3 regions of the Levilactobacillus sp. FUA 3915 genome follow, and region 3 is predicted to be linked to each of the others. Evidence: riboswitches for the same ligand, from Rfam matches in the RefSeq annotation. Region 3 holds a riboswitch; each other region holds the start of a gene.

What was found. Region 3 has a riboswitch for thiamine pyrophosphate ahead of ACEPST_RS09240 (ECF transporter S component). Riboswitches for the same ligand answer to the same signal wherever they lie in the genome.
Positions count from the first base shown of each region.
Region 1: linked by a shared signal. The riboswitch ahead of ACEPST_RS04055 (ABC transporter permease) and the one ahead of ACEPST_RS09240 (ECF transporter S component) in region 3 are both predicted to bind thiamine pyrophosphate.
Region 2: linked by a shared signal. The riboswitch ahead of thiW (energy coupling factor transporter S component ThiW) and the one ahead of ACEPST_RS09240 (ECF transporter S component) in region 3 are both predicted to bind thiamine pyrophosphate.

Region 1 is NZ_CP168704.1:828,267-834,137, reverse strand. Features, by position in the region: gene ACEPST_RS04075 (beta-galactosidase) at 1-559, shown strand, start outside; gene ACEPST_RS04070 (MFS transporter) at 591-1,886, shown strand; gene ACEPST_RS04065 (ABC transporter ATP-binding protein) at 2,009-2,758, opposite strand; gene ACEPST_RS04060 (ABC transporter substrate-binding protein) at 2,761-3,765, opposite strand; gene ACEPST_RS04055 (ABC transporter permease) at 3,762-4,514, opposite strand; TPP riboswitch at 4,574-4,679, opposite strand; gene ACEPST_RS04050 (hypothetical protein) at 5,544-5,681, shown strand.
Region 2 is NZ_CP168704.1:987,625-993,495, forward strand. Features, by position in the region: gene ACEPST_RS04805 (MFS transporter) at 1-976, opposite strand, end outside; gene ACEPST_RS04810 (hypothetical protein) at 1,094-1,573, shown strand; gene ACEPST_RS04815 (IS256 family transposase) at 1,907-3,079, shown strand; gene ACEPST_RS04820 (filamentation induced by cAMP protein fic) at 3,192-3,854, shown strand; gene thiW (energy coupling factor transporter S component ThiW) at 3,927-4,436, opposite strand; TPP riboswitch at 4,509-4,607, opposite strand; gene ACEPST_RS04830 (hypothetical protein) at 4,739-5,542, shown strand.
Region 3 is NZ_CP168704.1:1,985,517-1,991,387, forward strand. Features, by position in the region: gene tenA (thiaminase II) at 1-271, opposite strand, end outside; gene ACEPST_RS09230 (energy-coupling factor transporter transmembrane component T family protein) at 293-946, opposite strand; gene ACEPST_RS09235 (ABC transporter ATP-binding protein) at 943-2,352, opposite strand; gene ACEPST_RS09240 (ECF transporter S component) at 2,914-3,474, opposite strand; TPP riboswitch at 3,561-3,650, opposite strand; gene ACEPST_RS09245 (D-alanyl-D-alanine carboxypeptidase family protein) at 3,872-5,044, shown strand; gene ACEPST_RS09250 (serine hydrolase) at 5,669-5,871, shown strand, end outside.

The DNA of each region.
Region 1 (5,871 bases), 1.2 Mb from region 3:
GCAACCAGCTAAGATTTCTGAGGCGGTTGGGACGACGTATGAATTATTTGTTGAACCTGATCAAAACTTTTCGACTGGTAAGCCAGAACGAGACATGACAATTTCTGGGGTCGCTGGGTTATCTGATTTGAAAGAGCAGCCGGTCAAGTATTGGGCTGAACTGTTAACGCCAACTACCGGTAAGCCACTTGCGATGTACGATCACCCATATTGGGGGAAATATGCCGCAATTACTGAGAATACGTTTGGAAAAGGGCGTGCTTTCTACGTTGGCACTTATCTAAATGATGAGTCTATGCGTGTGTTATATCAATATATCTTGAAGCAAAGTGGGCTGTGGACCAGCCGACAAGAACAGCGTTTTCCGATTGTCAATAAACAATTAATCGAAGAAAATGGCAACGTTCTTGATTTCTACTTTAATTACTCAAATGACAATCAGCAGGTGACGTTTGCGTCTCAGGCTGGAACCGAAATTCACGATGGATCAAAGCAGACAAAAGATGGTCAGTTTACGTTAGCACCTTGGACGGTTAAAGTCTTTGAAGTGAAACGATAACAAGGGAGATTTTTAAGTTGGAAATAAGCAGATGAGCCAGGAATGGCATGCAAGCTATACTGATAAGCAACAACCCAAAGTTCCAGTTCGGGTTGGGGTGGCCGTAGCTATTGGTGTATTACTGTGGTTAGGACCATTTAATGGTGTGAGCTCAATTCTTAATCCAGCCAAGTTGGCCAATATTATGGGTGGTGCCGGTTCAAGAGTCAACAGTTTCCTAGCGGTTCTTGGAACGATTGGTGCCGTTGTTTCAACGTTAACAACGATTATTATTGGGGCTTTATCTGATCGAACCCACTCGAGATGGGGACGGCGGACACCATGGATTGTTGTGGGTTCTGTTTTAACGGCTGCAGTGATGGTCGGTCTGGGAATGATCAAGACGGAACAACAATTACCAATCTTCATTCTGCTATGGTGTGGGATTCAAACCTTCATTAACATGATTGTTGCCCCATTACTGGCAGTGATTGCAGATCAAGTTGCCCCGATGCATCGGGGAACGATTTCATCCATCTATGCGGTGGGATTTGTGATCGGTCAGTATGGTGGTCCTGTTGTCGGCGGTCAATTTTTAAGCAATACAAATACTGGTCTGATTAATACTGGTTATTATATCTTCGCAGCTTTGATTTTACTGTCAGGTCCAGTAGCGGCGATTCTGTTAAAGGAAAAGTCCAGCTTGGGGATGCCTAAGGAAAAACTTGATTTGAGTGGTTTTGTTAAGGCATTTATCTTCCCTATCCATAAGGTGCGTAACTTCTATCTGGCTTTATTCGGTAAGATGTTGATTGTGATCACTACGACTGCATTTGCTACTTACCAAGTCTTCTTCCTGACTAGTGGGATGAATCTTGGAAGTTCTGAGGCGGGGAAGTATATTTCCTTGATGGGGACTGCCACAATGGTTACGGCAATTATCTTTTCATCGACGGCCGGCCCGGTTTCAGATAAATTAAAGACTCGGAAATGGGTTGTTGCATTTGCTGCCTTGCTGATTTCAATTGGCACGGTACTGCCATTTATCTTTAAGAGTCCTGCAACGATGATTTGGTATGGGGTCATTGCTGGTACCGGCTCTGGAATCTTTAGTTCAGTCGACCAAGCATTGAACCTAGAAGTTTTACCTGATCCTGAAACGGCAGCTAAAGACTTGGGAATTCTGAACTTAGCTAACACTGGGGCACAAATCTTGGCACCAGTATTGGGCGCAATTCTCTTTGACATGGTTGGTAAGAACTATATGCCAATTTTACCGGTGCTTGCAGTAGTTGCCCTATTAGGTGCTGGGATGGTCTTGATGATTAATGAACATAAGACGGTTTAGATGTTTAGAATAGTATTTATCATGGTAAATTATGGTGTATCGATATAGACGATAAAAAGGTCAGGGTATCTGAGATGAAATTCTCAAATACCCTGACCTTTTTCGCGACACTTAATGCTGAATTACAGTTGTTCCCCCGCCGCCAAACAATCCGCACGCAACAGCTCGTAAATTTCCGCCTTCAACGGTGCCTGCGTCGCCAGCCAGGCGCGGTCGCGGGTGACCGGCGTCAGGGCGATGTCTTGGACCACGTGGGCCGGTCGCGCCGACAACACGAGAATCCGGTCGGACAGATAGATGGCCTCCTCGATATCGTGGGTGACCAGTAAGGTTGTCCGTTTCAACTCGGCCGGCAGTCCCAGCAACCAGTCCTGCATCAGGCCCCGCGTCATCGCGTCCAGGGCCCCGAATGGCTCATCTAATAGGCGGTAGTCGGCCGGGTTGAGCATGGTTCGTAACAGGGCGACCCGTTGCCGCATCCCCCCGGACAGCTGGTGGGGCAGAAACTTGCGGTAGGGCAGGAGGCCACAGAGCGTGAGCAATTCGGTGACCCGTTCCTGGTCCACGGGTTGATGGTTGATCCGTTGATACAACGTGATATTTTGATCGATGGTGTACCAGGGAAACAACATGTCCTCCTGGGGTAGGTAACTGAACGTGGTGTTGAGTCCCGTAATCGGCTGGTCATCGACCGCCAGACTACCGGTGGAAGGCGTCAGTAGCCCGGTCAACAATTTCAAAATGGTGGATTTGCCCGCACCACTGGGCGCAATCAACGACACGAAGCTGCCGTCCGCAATCGTTGCAGTCACGTCATTTAAAATGTCTAGCTTATCCAGCGTGAGGCTGACATTTTGCAAGGTAATCGGCATGGCTAGTCTCCGACGTACTGATTGGTGTAGAGGGTATCGGCCGGGATGGTCTTCTTGATCAGGCCATAGTCCTTCATGAAGCCGGTGTAGTTGTCCCAAACCTTCGCGTCCATCTGGCCCCATTTGGCTGCGTCATCCGTGTAGTTAGCTGAGAGGAAGGCTTGCGATTCTTCCAGGAAACTCAGGTCGGAATCCTTGGCGTACTTGTGTAAAATCTTGGCGTCGGCTTTGGGATGGGCCATGGCGTCTTGGTAGCCCTTCTTGGTGGCGCTCATAAAGGCCTTGATCAGCTTGGGGTCCTTCTTTAATTGGGTATTGTTGGTGATAATCACGGGTGTGTAGTAGTCCAGTCGCTTATCCAATTTGCGGAGTGGCATGTAGTTCACCTTGATGCCATCATCCTTGGCACGAATCACGTCCCAGCCTTGGAACCACCACTGCAGGTCGTTCTTCTTGCCCAAACTCTTGGGGCCATCGCCGGTCGCACCGACAACCTTCAGGGATTTGGGATCGACCTTAGCCTTGCTCATGACGGCTTTCAACACGGCTTCTTCACTAGGTGTCTGCCAACCGGCGTAGGTCTTGCCCGCAAAATCCTTGGGTGAGGTGATGCCACTGGACTTGAGCGAGACGAACCCGGACGTGTTGTGCTTGATGACGGTTCCAATCGCCTTGACGGGGATGTTCTTGCCGTCGGCGTGGGCGAACGTCACGTCTTCTTGGTAGCTGACCCCGAATTGGGCCTTGTTGGCGCCGACCATACCGATACTGGTGGCGTTGTCGCCGGGCTCAATAATCTTGACGTTTAAGCCGGCCTTCTTAAAGTAGCCCTTGTCCTTCGCCACGTACAGCCCCGTGTGATTGGTATTGGGCACGTAGTCGAGGACGATTGACACATCGGTCAATTTCTTAGCAGATTTAGAATCAGACGATTGATTTTTAGCATTACCACAGGCTGTCAGTGAAAGTAATAGTGGCACCAGGAACCAAAGCTTCGTTAATTTCATGATAATCTCCCTTGGATGAATGTTTTATAATATAATTTTTGAAAAATGCGCGTCACGATGTTTAACCCTAAACTCAGCACAATCACGCAGAGAATGGCGGCGAAGACCTTATCGATTTGGTAGCCGTTCTTCACGCGGATCATGTAGTAGCCCAGCCCCGCCTCGGCGCTCAGCCATTCCCCGATGATGGCGCCGCTGACGCAGTAGGTGGCGGCGATTCGCAAGCCAGCGAAGAATCCCTGCATGCCTTGTGGAATCTTCAGGAGCCGGTAGACTTGCCAGCTTTTGGCCCCCATGGTCTGGAGAAAGCGAATCTGCTCACCGGAGACCTTTCCCAGCGCCTCCGAGAAGGCCACAATGATGGGAAAGTAACTCATGAGAACGACCAGAATAATCTTGGGCGCCATGCCAAAGCCAAACCACAGGCTCAGCAAGGGACCCAGCACCATGACGGGCAGGGTTTGTGAGATGACCAGCAGCGGGTAAAATGACTGGTATAGGAGTTGCCAGCGGTCCATGACCAACGCCGTACAGAAGGCTAACAGGCAGGCGATACCCAAGCCAATCATGGATTCATATAAAGTCACCCACGAATTTTGCAGGAGACCAGGCCCGTCCGCCACCAGCGCCTGACTCACGGCCACCGGACTGGGTAAAATGAACGCCGGTGTGTGCAGGAGGGTGACCGCGAGTTGCCAAGCGGCCAACAGCAGGACCAGGCTGCCCAGCGGGTATAGCTTGCGTTTCATGTAAAACCACCTTTCTTCACTAAAAAAGCCCCATCCGGGGGAGTAAGTCCGCCTGGATAGAGCATCCGCGCGTTTCTCCCTGCGCCAGTGTTAGCTGACAGGTTCAATGGGTCAAAGTTCACAACTTACTCTCGTGCCGTTTAACGGTATCCCCAGAAACTTTTTAAGTTGGACTTAGTATAGCATGGCAATTCTACCGGAACAACTCAATTTACTTGTCCCAAAGTGAATCCTACGAAATTTGATTGTGGTGATTTTTAGGCGCCAATCCCGTGGTATGAAAGGCTTTGTCCGAGGATGTGAAATTAAAATCACGCAATTTTGGCAGGCAAACGGTCGCAATCTTTCGTAGCGATGGGGCAAAATGTCCGAGACTAAAATCGTTTGACACTTAACCAGTCGTTCCCCTTAATTTGCTGGCCAAGCTAACCGAATGACTCTACGGGAGTGCTGGCGGCGAGTATCGTAAAATGAATCCAAAGTCATGGCTAAAGTTATGACGTGACTTGGTTACTCAGCTTTATCAGAGAAATTGTGGACCGTGTCTAGTGACTACCATCAACGTGACTGGCGGGTTCTGAGCTGAGATTGGGGGGGCTTCGCGCATGCGAGGTTCCTTTTTGGTTTGGGGTCTAAACTAGTCGTTGGGTTCGCCTCCGGGATGGGGAAAATGAGCCTGGTCTCGTCCGTTCCCGGCGGTGAGCTCAAGGTGCCCTGCTGTGGGGCCGGTTCCAGCCAAAGAGCGGGCTTCCACCTAAACTTTGGGCCTGAGGGGCGGTCTCAAAGGTTGTCCCATGGTCTAAGCTGAGAAAAACCGCTCAGCTAAGACCATCGACACAGCTGGTCACCTTGGCGCGCCTCTGGTCACTTCCACGACTGGCTCATTTTCCCCAGCTCTGCGGCTAAGACTGGTTTAGCCCCCAAAACCGGACGGACTCTTTGGTTTTGTTGAGTCTAATAGTGTATTGGATACCACCACGTGTGATATATTACTCGGTAAGAATCTGCTTGATATGGGAGGGAAATCTGGTGGAAAAAGCCTATGTTGATGACTTGATTGCAGAATATATGCAGGACGATAACGTTAAGACAGACATGCTGAAAGAAAAAATCCAACTGGACTTGGATGTAAACTCATTGCAGACTAAAGGGACTTCTCTCAAATAATAATTTGAGGCGTCACTCTGATACTAGTTCAAAGATATTTACACGAGGCTAACCGTCAAAGGTGGCCTCGTTTTTATTCGTCTAAAAAGAAAACGCTTAAGACTAAGAATCTCGTGAAAATTTCCTAAAATGGGCGGGACTTTTAATCATCTTTGTTATACTGGTCAGTGCTCGTTAATTTTAGAATGCA
Region 2 (5,871 bases), 1.0 Mb from region 3:
GCACGATGGCCTGGCAGGACACCTGACTGAATTGGGTGCCCAAGTCGAGGAGAACAATCCCCACGATGAGGCCCAGCAGCCAGTGGCCGGCCAACCAGAAAATCAGGAACGCGACGCCAGAGAAGACCATCCCCAGGCTGACCGTCAACCGCGGTGACCGCTGATCGACTAACGTCCCAATCATGGGAGCGGCTAACACTCCCGCAATTCCTAACAGGCCGAGCAATCCGGCCACGCTACTGCCCAGGTGATACTGCGCAGCGAGGTAAAAGGCTAGTGTGGACCACAGGACGTTGGACATACCAAACAGGCAAAAGCCATTGATGGCCGCGCCGCGTAACGGTTTTTGACTCGCAAATAACTTGGGTAGCGTGCGAATGACCGGCCAGTATTTCAAATACTGATGGCCCCGTTCGTCGTGGGGAAACTGGAAATGCACGATGACCAGAAAAACCAGGTCAATGGCCGCCGCTACCAGGTAGATATCCTGCCAGGGCATGATGCTCCCTAGCAATCCGCTAAAGGACCGCGACAGGAGAATCCCCGTCAATAGGCCGCTCAAAACGATGCCCAAGACCTTTCCCCGTTGGAGTCCCGGCGCCAAGTACCCGGCATACGGGATGATGATCTGAGGTGCCACCGAGGTGATGCCGACTAATCCCGTGGCGACCGCAAAGACGCCGGCGTTCGGCGCCCAATGTGCTAATAATAAGGAAAGAATAGATAATACCATCATGAATTGAATCAACCGATATCGGTCGAAAATGTCCCCCAGTGGCACGATTAGTAACAGGCCAAAGGCGTATCCCAGCTGCGTGACCATCGCCAGCGTGCCGACGACCGCCTTGGACAGGTTGAAGTCCGCTGCAATTAAATTTTCAATCGGTTGAATAAAGTTCAGGTTGGCCACAATGACCCCCGTCACGACTGCCATCAACAAGATGGTCTTTTTTGACAACGTTACTTGCTCTTTCACTCCGCAAAACCTCCTACGTAAAAGTTTAAGACTTTTACGCGGAAAAGGCCACCATCCCTCATATTCCCGGTTAATCAGTCACTCTGGTATAATAGGCGGTATCGGAGGGGATTATTTATGAATAAATTTATAACAGGAACCATCGTTGTCTTGGGGCTAGCGCTCGGTTGCGGGGAAGCCACCATGGCGCAGGCTCAGGCCAAAACCAAATGGACGCCCGGCACACCGAAACAGTTGCGCGGTGTCTGGTACGCCAAGCCACGCGTGCAGCACATGGGCCACGACACCACTGAGATTACGAACAACGCGATGATCTTGATTCCCAAGTGGTTGTACGTGATGTACGACTACGGTACGCACGACTATGGCGGCAATCGCCTGGCCTACAAGAAAGTTGGTCAAGCCTACCACTTGCGGTCCTACGACAGCGTTGAAAAAACGTGGGCCTACACCAAACTCCAGCGTCAGGGGAAGACGTTGAAGCTACAAAAGTACGGGACACGTAAGACCGGAAAAGCCTTTAAGTCGCACGCCGGCCACACCTATCAACTGCAATATAAACCAAAATTAAGTGTCAGCGTTTTGACCCGCAAGTAAGCGAAAGCGCCTGGGACAAAACTCCTAACTCACGTATTGAAAAGGACTGTTCCGAGAAATCGATGATTTCTCGGAACAGTCCTTTTTTGAATCTTATGTATACACAGAGAAGACAATCCCTGCTATTCTTAAGGCGCTGAACCCCCCAAAAAGAGATTATGAATACGTAGACTCAAGACCTATGCCTAGTTTCAACCAGGCCTAGCAGTTAAAACCCGGGAGTGTTTAAATAATTATGTGTAAATAGAAAAATAAGCAATTGAAAAGGGAAAGCCTCTCCCTTATGATAGTTAGCAACCACACTCACTTCATAGGACATAGGAGGCTTTCCCCATGACTCAGTTTAACAAAGAAATTATGGCAGCACTAGCACAAAAGCAAGATTTGGACGAAGTTTTTCGGCAACATTTGGAAACGGCCATCAATGATTTAATGCACGAGGAACTTTCATCGTTCCTCGGTTATGAACCCTACGACCGCCAAGGCTTTAACAGCGGCAATTCACGCAATGGGCATTATCTGCGAACCTTTAAAACTAAGTATGGGGAACTAAACTTGGAGGTTCCACGCGACCGAAATGGCGCCTTTAATACGCAAACTATTCCAAGCTATCAACGCCAAACGGATGGTTTAGAAGCCACGGTTGTCCAGCTCTACGAAAAAGGGATTACCACTAGTGAGATCGCGGATTTGATTGAGAAAATGTATGGTGCTCATTACACACCACAAACGGTTTCAAACCTCACGAAGGTCGTTGACCAACAGGTCAACGCCTTCAAGACGCGCCCTCTAGCGAGTCGTTACGCAGTCATTTATGTGGACGCAACATACTTACCTCTGCGCCGGGACTCAGTGGCTAAAGAAGCCGTGCATATCGCCATTGGCATTCGACCAAATGGTATGAAAGAGGTCCTAGCATACCAAGTCGCTCCAACTGAATCCAGTACCGTTTGGGAAGAGCTTCTCGTGGACATTCAGCAGCGTGGTGTAAAAGAAGTCCTCTTATTCGTGGCCGATGGCTTAGTCGGCCTTACCAACACAATTGGTGACCACTTCCCTAAGGCTAAGCTCCAGCAGTGCCTGATCCACGTCAGTCGGAACATTGAAGCTCACGTTCGAACTAAGGACCGACAAGAGGTCCTTAACGACTTCAAACTGATCCATCAAGCAGCTACCATGGACGACGCAAAACAGGCCTTAGCTGACTTCATAGACAAGTGGCAAAAGGCGTATCCAAAAGTAACGGGCAAGCTAGAAAATAATCCTCATCTCTTGACCTGTTTCACTTTTCCAGCTGCGATACGCAGTAGCATCTACAGCACAAATCTCATTGAATCATTCAACAAGAAGCTAAAACGGCAGACAAAGAAGAAAGAACAATTTCCAAATGAACCAGCACTAGAACGCGTTCTGGTCACAGTTATTCGTGACTACAACGGCCAAAATTTTGAGCGAACGCATCGAGGTTTCAAGCAAATTCAAGATACGTTAGAATCCATGTATTAGAAGCTAGCTAATGGGAGAGGACTTCCATTTACACAAAAAATTTGACACTCCCAAACCCGGGCCTAACTATGCTAATATTACTATACGAGTACGCCTTACAGGAGGTGACACCATGCAATTTACAGATAAATTTAAAATGACTAAGCAACAAGCGCAGTTCTTTGCTAAAAAGAACCTGGTCAACTTGATCTACGCGACTTCCAAGTTTGAAGGCACGCATGCCACGTTACCTCAGACGCGGACCATTGTTGAAGGGATGTCAGTGTCTGGCATCTCAACGGACGACATCACCACTATCGTTAATTTAAAACGCGGTTGGCAATTCGCTATCGACAATCAGGCCCCCTATTCACTGGCTATCAGCAATGAGATCAATCGCTTGGTCGCCCAAGCTGATTCGCTTGACCACGGTCATATCCGTACAGTCAATGTTACGTTAGATGATACGGAATACGTCCCAGACATTCCAGTTGCAGACCAAGTTCCGGAGCTGATCAACGTAACTTTAGCGCAAGACAAAACACAGACTGAATGCTTGCTGGATCTATTGCTGTTGATGATGCGTAATCAGTTTTACTGGGACGGAAATAAGCGTACAGCATTCTTGACCATCAACTATCTAGCTATTCCCATGGGTGTCGGTATCATCACCGTCAACGAACAGCAATTGGAAACCTTTAACGAGTTGTTAGCGCCATTTTACGAAACTAATGACGGTCGACAACTGAAAGACTGGTTGTACGCTAATTGCATTCACGGACTCGATTTAGCTTAAGATACGGCAAGAGTGGGGACACAAAAATCGAGTCTGGGGTTTTGTCTGTCCCAGACTCTTTTTTGCACCCATTTACTTGCCCTGAAGCTTATCCAATCGTGGTGCAATCACGGTCGACCACATGCTCTTCAAGAGCGCGTAAGCCAAGATAACCCCGACCAAGGCGCTCATGAAGAAACTGGGTAGAAACAGCCAGACGGCCCCGGTCGTCCCCATCAACCAAGCGGCCATGGGATAGGCCACGAAGGCACCAATCACGCCCGACCCCAGTAGTTCCCCGCAGACGCCGGCTAGGAGCTTCCCCGTTTTCTGGAAGAGCCAGCCGCTAAGAAACGCGCCAATCATACTGCCAGGAAAGGCCAACACTGTGCCAGTCCCCATGATATTGCGAATCACCGAGGTCAAAAATGCCTGCGCCAAAGCCCACCACGGTCCCAACAAAACGCCAGAGACCACGTCGATCAAATGCTGAACCGGGGCAACCTTGGCGACCCCAATCGTAAAGGAAAACACACTCCCACCAATCACGGCCAACGCCACCAACATGGCGGTCAGCGTTATCGGATACACTTTCTTGGACATCCTCGTCACACTCCTACTGCAAATTTACCAAAAAAGTCCCCGTTCCCCACGACGACGGCTCCCCTGGCATTTCCAGCAGACCGACCTCTTTCCTACGCGAGTCTTAGCTCAACAGGTTCAAAGGGATTGGCACGTGTCCATCTCAGCCGACTGGCACCCCTAGTGTCTTTTTCAGTTAATCCCGACTATACCGGGTGTAAAATTCAAAAGCAACTCATAATATGCTGGACTGATTGAACGTTAATTGGATTATCTCTCACATCAAACGGCAGACTGGTATACTAGGCAGTGGAGGGGATTATATGTTCAAAAAGATCGTTATCTTAACTGTTTTAACACTGTCTGCCATTCTAATATGGCCTACTGCCGCGCACGCGAGCCAGTACGTGACGACCGACAGCTACAGCCTGTCGCGGCCATCCTACTACCATAACCGGGATACTCAGACGCACTATTTGTGGAATCAACAGCACACGGCCAAATTACATAATACGAAATACTTTCCGCACACGACCTGGGTCGCCCAAAAGACGGCGCTACTCCAGCACGGCACGCACGTGGCCCGTTACTACTACGTGGTCAGTAAGAACAAACGGACTGCGGGTTGGGTCTGGCACGGCTTTCTAAAGTCCGGGACTTACCGCAAGCAAGTGCTCGCTACCGATGGACTCAGCCTATCAACGGCCCTGAACACTACTGACCAGAATCAGCTCAATCTTTTTGTCATTAAGCAGTTACAAAAGGATGGTTACGAAAACAATAACCACCTCGCAATGATGTACGATTACTACATGTCTAATCACCTGACGCCCGACCAAATGTCCATGGCCGCCGTCATCCAGCTTGTGCGGATCAAGAACTTAGACGCCGAGAAAATTACGACGGTCAATCTCCCAGCTATCACAAATCTAGCAGCGGCGATTGACCCCCAGCATCACAACGCCAAATTGGAAACGATGGGCAAGGGCCAACTGGGCCTCAAAATCGTCGCCAGCGTCGAGAAGGCACTAGTTGCCAACCACGATACGACCTACGTTTTATACCCAACGGCGAGCGGTAATCTGACAAATGGCCAGATTTCCTTCACGCTGTATCTTTACGAATGATGACTAACTAAACACACACATGACACAAACACAAAGGCCCCGAGAAAATTTCTCAGGGCCTTTACGTTTGTAAAAGATTCTAACCTTATTGACGTAAACTTCAGCAAATCAGCATCCACCACTAATCTAGGTCTATACTCTTCGTAGCGATAGCCGGAGTGGAGGCCGTTTACATGAAACCAGTTAACATTTTTGACACCTACTCTAAATGGTTTAAGCTGCTAAACGCACTCTTTATCCCTTTTGCCATATTAGAGCTGGTAGCAATCAAGCTGAACATCTTAAGCCTAATCGCCTCAATACTCAGCGGCATTTACTTTAGTCTCTGG
Region 3 (5,871 bases):
CAAAGAAGGTTTGCCGCACCGCAATTTCACCCTGACGGAGGCTCTCTGCCCCGGCCCTTAGCTGTTTGACGACGCGGGGGTCCTGGCTTTGGTCGGCGGCTAAATCATGGAGTTTCCCAAATTCGTGGAGGTAGTAATGGTCTTGAATGAGGTAGTAGCGGAACGTGTCGCCGGGTAAGGTGCCGGCCTGCAGCTGTTGGATGAAGGGATGGCGTTTGGAGGCGTCCCAGCTAGCTTGGGTGGCCGCGTGTGCTAAATCAGTAAACATCATGACAGAAACTCCTTTTCTAAATTAGGGTAAGCCAATGAAGAGACCGACTTGAACCAGAATCAGACTAATGCCGCAGAGCCACCAGTCGCGGGCCCGCAAAGCTACCGTGACGGCGTGCGTCCGGGGTGCGCCTTCCACAAAACCGTGGGAGGTCATGGCGGCGGCGAGCTGGTCCGACCAGTTCATGGCGGCCAGAATCACTTTGAAATACAACTGGGGCGACCAGACGTGGAGGACTTGCCCACGCATCAACGCTGCGGCCTTAATGGTGGCGACCTCTGCCTGAATCTTCGGCATCAGGTTGAAGGCGGCCAGGAAGCCATAGGCAAATTTCGACGGTAGTTTGGCGTTTTGCTCCAGCGACCGGGTCAGCGTCAACGGGTCCGTCGTTTGGGTGAAGAGCCCGCCCATGTAAACGTAAACGAACATCCGCGTGAAGATGACGATGAGAAAATGGTGGGTGGTCGTTCCCTGGAGCGCTAACGACCAGACTAGAGCGCTGGCGAAGAAGAGCGGCACGACGGTTAGCCACAGGAGGCGTTTCCATTTCACGTGGCCCACGAACATCAGGATTAGACTAATGATGATCAGGGCGACGTTGACCGTCCACACCTGGGTGAAGGACACCTCGAGAGCAATCAGGATGACGAGCGCTAATTTTAAACTCGGATTCATGCTGGGGCCCCCTTGTAGGTGAGATGGTGGTCGGCCAGGGCGAGGTGTAAGGTGATGAGGTCGTCCAGGCCGCTGAGTTGGTGGCTGATCATGATTAGGGTCAGGTGAAGGTCGCGCTGAACGGTGGTGAGAATGTGCATGACCACTTGAATCGACGCGAAGTCCAGGCCCTTTAGCGGTTCGTCGAGGAGGAGAACCGCGGGTGCCATGATCAGCATGCAGAGTAATTGGAGCTTCTTTTGCTGGCCGCTACTGAGCGAGTAGATGATCTGCTCGGTGTGCTCGGCCAGGTTGAGTTGCGTTAAGAGGTCTTGGACCCGTTCGGCCGTGAAGTAGTCGCGGTTGCCAAATTTGCGGGAGAGTGCGAGTTCCTCGGCCACGGTCACGTTGAGAAATTGCGAGCTGGCCGCCTGGAACATGAGGCCCACGGACCGCGCGTACTGCTTGCGGGGGAGCTTTTGAATGTCGGTCCCGTCGTAGGTCAGGCGTCCTTGGTATTTGCCAAGGCGGACCAGCGCCCGAAAGAGGGTGGATTTGCCACTCCCATTGGGGCCGGTGATCAGGGTCGCTTGATGGGCAAATAGCGCCAGATCTTGCGGTGCCAATAGTTCACGCTCACCGTGTCCCAGGCGCAGTTGCGTGCCCTGCAGACTGATGGGCAGTTCACCCGGTAAAGTGACGTGAGTCAGCTGAAGCTTATCGGGGGTAAACGCCGCGAACCGGGCCTGCGTATCTGCTGGCGACAAGAGGGTCAGCTTCCCCATATCCAGCACGGCCAGATGGTCCACCCAGCGGTCGTAATTGCTGAGGTCGTGATCGGCGAGGATGATGGTCTTGCCGCGCTTGGTACACAGGGCGACAAGCTTTTCGAGCAGGGCCAGCCGCGTTGGCGGGTCGATGCTGGCGAAGGGTTCGTCCAGCAAAATGACGTCGCTGTCCATGGCCACGATGATGGCGAGGGCCACCTTCTGTTGTTCACCACCGGACAGCTGCATCAGTAGCCGGTCTTGTAAATCGGTGATGCCGATGAAATCGAGGGCGGCGGTGATTTTGGCGGGGATGTCAGCCGGGTCAATGCACTGGTTTTCCAGGGCGAACCGCAACTCGTTTTTCACCGTGTCCATGGTGAATTGCGTGCTGGGTTCCTGGAAGAGCATGGCGACGGTGGCGGCCCGCTTGGTTGGGGCAATGTCGGCCAGTGGCTGGTCGTTAAAGGTGATACTGCCAGCGGTTGGCAGCGGGGTGAGCCCCGCAATCAGCTTGAGCAGCGTCGACTTGCCGCCACCGGAGACCCCGGTTAATAGGGAAAACTTGCCACTGGGAAACGTGACGTTCAGGTCATCGAGGACGGGCCGGGAACGTTTGGGATAGGTAAATGTCAGTGAATGAACCGCTACGGTGGCCACAATGATTCCTCCAATTCTACAATGATGTTGCTGGGTTACGGGTACGCGTGGGAGTCGCCTTGCCGGTCGGTGAAAATGGACCGTGACGCTGTGGGCGGACACCCGAAGCCTGAGGAGCGGTCTTCGGGCTCACTTTGAGCCGCGAAAACCGCGTCTCAAAGATGCCAATTCTCTAAGCGGCAAGGTCCCCGCTAAGAGAATTCTCACGGCTGAGTCCATTTTCACCGACCTCACGGCTGATACGGCGGTAACCAGCAACGTTGGTGGTTACGGGATTCAGGGCCACCTTCACCTTGTGGTGGGTGGTCGTGAGTTAGCTGTGATTAATTTGGTATCGAAGCTGTTAAGCTTGTGTTCGGTTGGGTAATCTTTGACCCTTGGTGCGGTCAGAGATTGGATGGATAATAGGATGAGAAAATTGTTCAAGAATGATTGATTGGGGTGCAGACAGTGCCGGCCGTGAGGGAAAAGAAAATTGGCTCAGCCGAGGTTTAAGCCGTCCTGCCCCCAGCGTTCCGGTCAATTTTCTTTTCCCGGTAAAGCGCATGGTAAAATCAACCGTTATTTGACGTTTGGTAAGACGTGCGCGCGGGCTAGTAGGTTGGTGATCAGCTTGGTTAAGACGCCACCGAAGAGGAAGACCGAGCAGAAACGGACCGCGAACAGGAGAATCAGGAAACCAAAGTGGTAAGCGGAGTACCCACTGCGGACCAGGTCCCAGGCGAAGGTGACAATCGTGGTGGTCAGCGCGGTCAGAACCAGCGTGACCCAATTGTATTTCTTGTAGCGCATGGCGGCGAAGCCAATTTCAGCGCCCAGTCCTTGCACGGCGCCGGAAATCAGCGTGCTAGCGCCCCAGATGCCGCCCAGGAACATTTCCACAACGGCGCCGAGAAATTCGCCCAGCGTGGCCGCCCCTGGAATCCGGATGATAAAGCCGGCCAGGGGACCCGCCATGACCCAGACACCCAGCAAAATTTCGTTAGCCAGGGGTTGGAGCCCAAATGGGGCGAGGGCCGCTGCCAATAACGTGTAAACGGGATTAATGACCCAGAAAATAACCCCCATAAAAATTGCTAAAATTGTGACCAAAATAATATCTCTAATATGCCAAGCCTTCATAACCCGATGCCTCCTAGAATTTTTTGACAGGGGAGTCTATTGTGAAAAAAATCCCCACTAAGAAAGTGCTTAGTGGGGTTCATTGACAGCATAAAAGTACGCATCCCTTCGCTGGTATTAACCAGAGCAGGTTCAATGGGTTTGATCTCAGCCGTGAGGCACCCCAGTCGTATTTGATTGACTCTAGCGTAACTAATTTGCTGGGTAAATGCAACCATTGCCCAAAATAATCGTGCCTAGTCGTTGATTTATTCAGGATGGAAACGTTTTTTACAATTTCGTTACGACCGGGATATTTCACGTCTAAAGCGGTTAATCGGGCTATCCGTTGCGGGGCAAGAGTGCTATTCTAATAGTTGGTTATCTTAATTATTATACGATAGGAAGGATTTAACTCATGAGAAATTTACATATGAAACGCGGCCTGATGGCGTTTGCCGTGGCCTTAACGGTCGGCGGCACTATCAGCGCTGTCGTGCCTGCCAACGCTGCTTCAGCCTACAAAACGGTCAGCACGAAAACCATTAAGAAGACGGCCTACCACAAGAAACATGCCAAGGGAGCCATTTATAACAAAGCCCACACCCGTAAGGTCAGCAACCTAACGACCCACCCGCACACGACGTGGTACGCCACGAAGCAGGCGACGCTGAAGCATGGCAAGTCGACCGGCGTTTATTTCTACGTCAAGAACAGCAAGAATAGTGTGAAGGGCTGGGTTTGGCACGGCTACCTGAAGAAGGGGAAGGCGCCATTTGTCTTGACCAAGGCCAAGGCGGCGGTTGCCATGAACGCCAAGACGGGGAAGGTCGTTTGGTCCAAGAACGCCAACACCGCACGGCCCATCGCGTCCGTTTCTAAATTAATGACGTTATATCTGGCTTTGAAGAAGGTTGATGGCAAGACCAGCAACTGGAATCACAAGGTCAAGATTACCAGCCGTGGCTTGGTTTCCATGAGCCGGAGTGCCGACTGTGGGGGCTTCCATTTCAAATTGAATCATAGCTACACCGTCAAGCAACTGTACTACGCGGCATTCCTGGATTCGTCCAACAACTCCGCTATCGCGCTGGGCAAATGGGTCAGCGGCAGTAACGGCAAGTTTATCAAGAAGATGAACGCCCAAGCCAAGTCCTGGAAATTGGGTAAGGCCCACTTCGTTTCAGCTTCCGGTCTGGAAAACAGCGACCTGCGGCGGTTCGGTTACGGCTACGGTAAGGCCAACGCCAACAAGGTTTCCGCTAAGGACGTTGCCATTATTGCCCGGCACCTGATCACCAGCTACCCCCGTATCTTAAAGGATGGCAAGATTGGCTCGATGAAGGTCAACGGTCAGGTCTGCCACAACTACAACAACCTGTTGAAGGGGCGGAAGTACTACCGCGCCTCACTGAAGGTCGATGGGTTGAAGACGGGTTACACGCCGCTGGCTGGGTACTGCTTCGTGGGTACCGGTCAGAAGAAGGGTAAGCAACGTGTGATCACCGTTGTGTTGCATGATGAGAACGAGTTCACGGAGACGAAGTCCTTGATGGATCACGCCTACCGCCTCAGCAGCATGAACAACTAATCCTGGGTTTAAATTTGTGTTGTGGACAGCGCCTCCGGGCTGGTGAAAACTGGGCCTGGTCGCGTCCGTTCCCGGCGGCGAGCTCAAGGCACCCTGCTGTGGGGTCGGTTCCAGCCTGAGAAGCGGGCTTCCACCTCAACTTTGAGCCTGAGGGGCGGTCTCAAAGGCTGTCCCATGCTCTAAGCTGAGTGAGAAACCTCAGCTAAGACCATCGACACAGCCGGTCACCTTGGCTCGCCTCTGGTCACTCCCACGACCGGCCCAGTTTTCCCAGCCCTGCGGCTGACACTGGTTTAGCCCGCAGGATTGGTTGTTTTGCTTCGTGGAGGTGGCTGACTGCTGGGGTTGTGTTGTGGTTGGTCAGATTCACGTAATAGCCATAAAATTGTTTTGAAAAGGTCCTACTGAGAGTTTTCTTGGTAGGACCTTTTTCGTGGCTTGAATTGTGTCTACTGAAGAGTCCACAATCGTTAACCATCCTAGTTATTTAGCCACCAACTTGTGGATTACGGTAAAGTTACGTCCCCAACAAGTAAGTTACAGATGGGCCGGAATCCTTGTGGGAACGGCGTTTATCGTGTTAGGGTGACTTATATAAAGTTTTTAATGAGGAGAGGTCTACATATGATGAAATCAGGAAAAACCAAGTGGCTGGTGCTGGCGTTAATGTTTGTATTGACGCTGGGTGCCGGGCTGAGCTTGCAGGTGACTGCCGATGCGGCCGTTTATTCTACGGTGTCGACGGCGACCATGACCAAGACGGCTTACCACAAGAAGAGCACGGCAGGGGCCATTTATAATCAGGCGCATAATCGTAAGATTGCTTC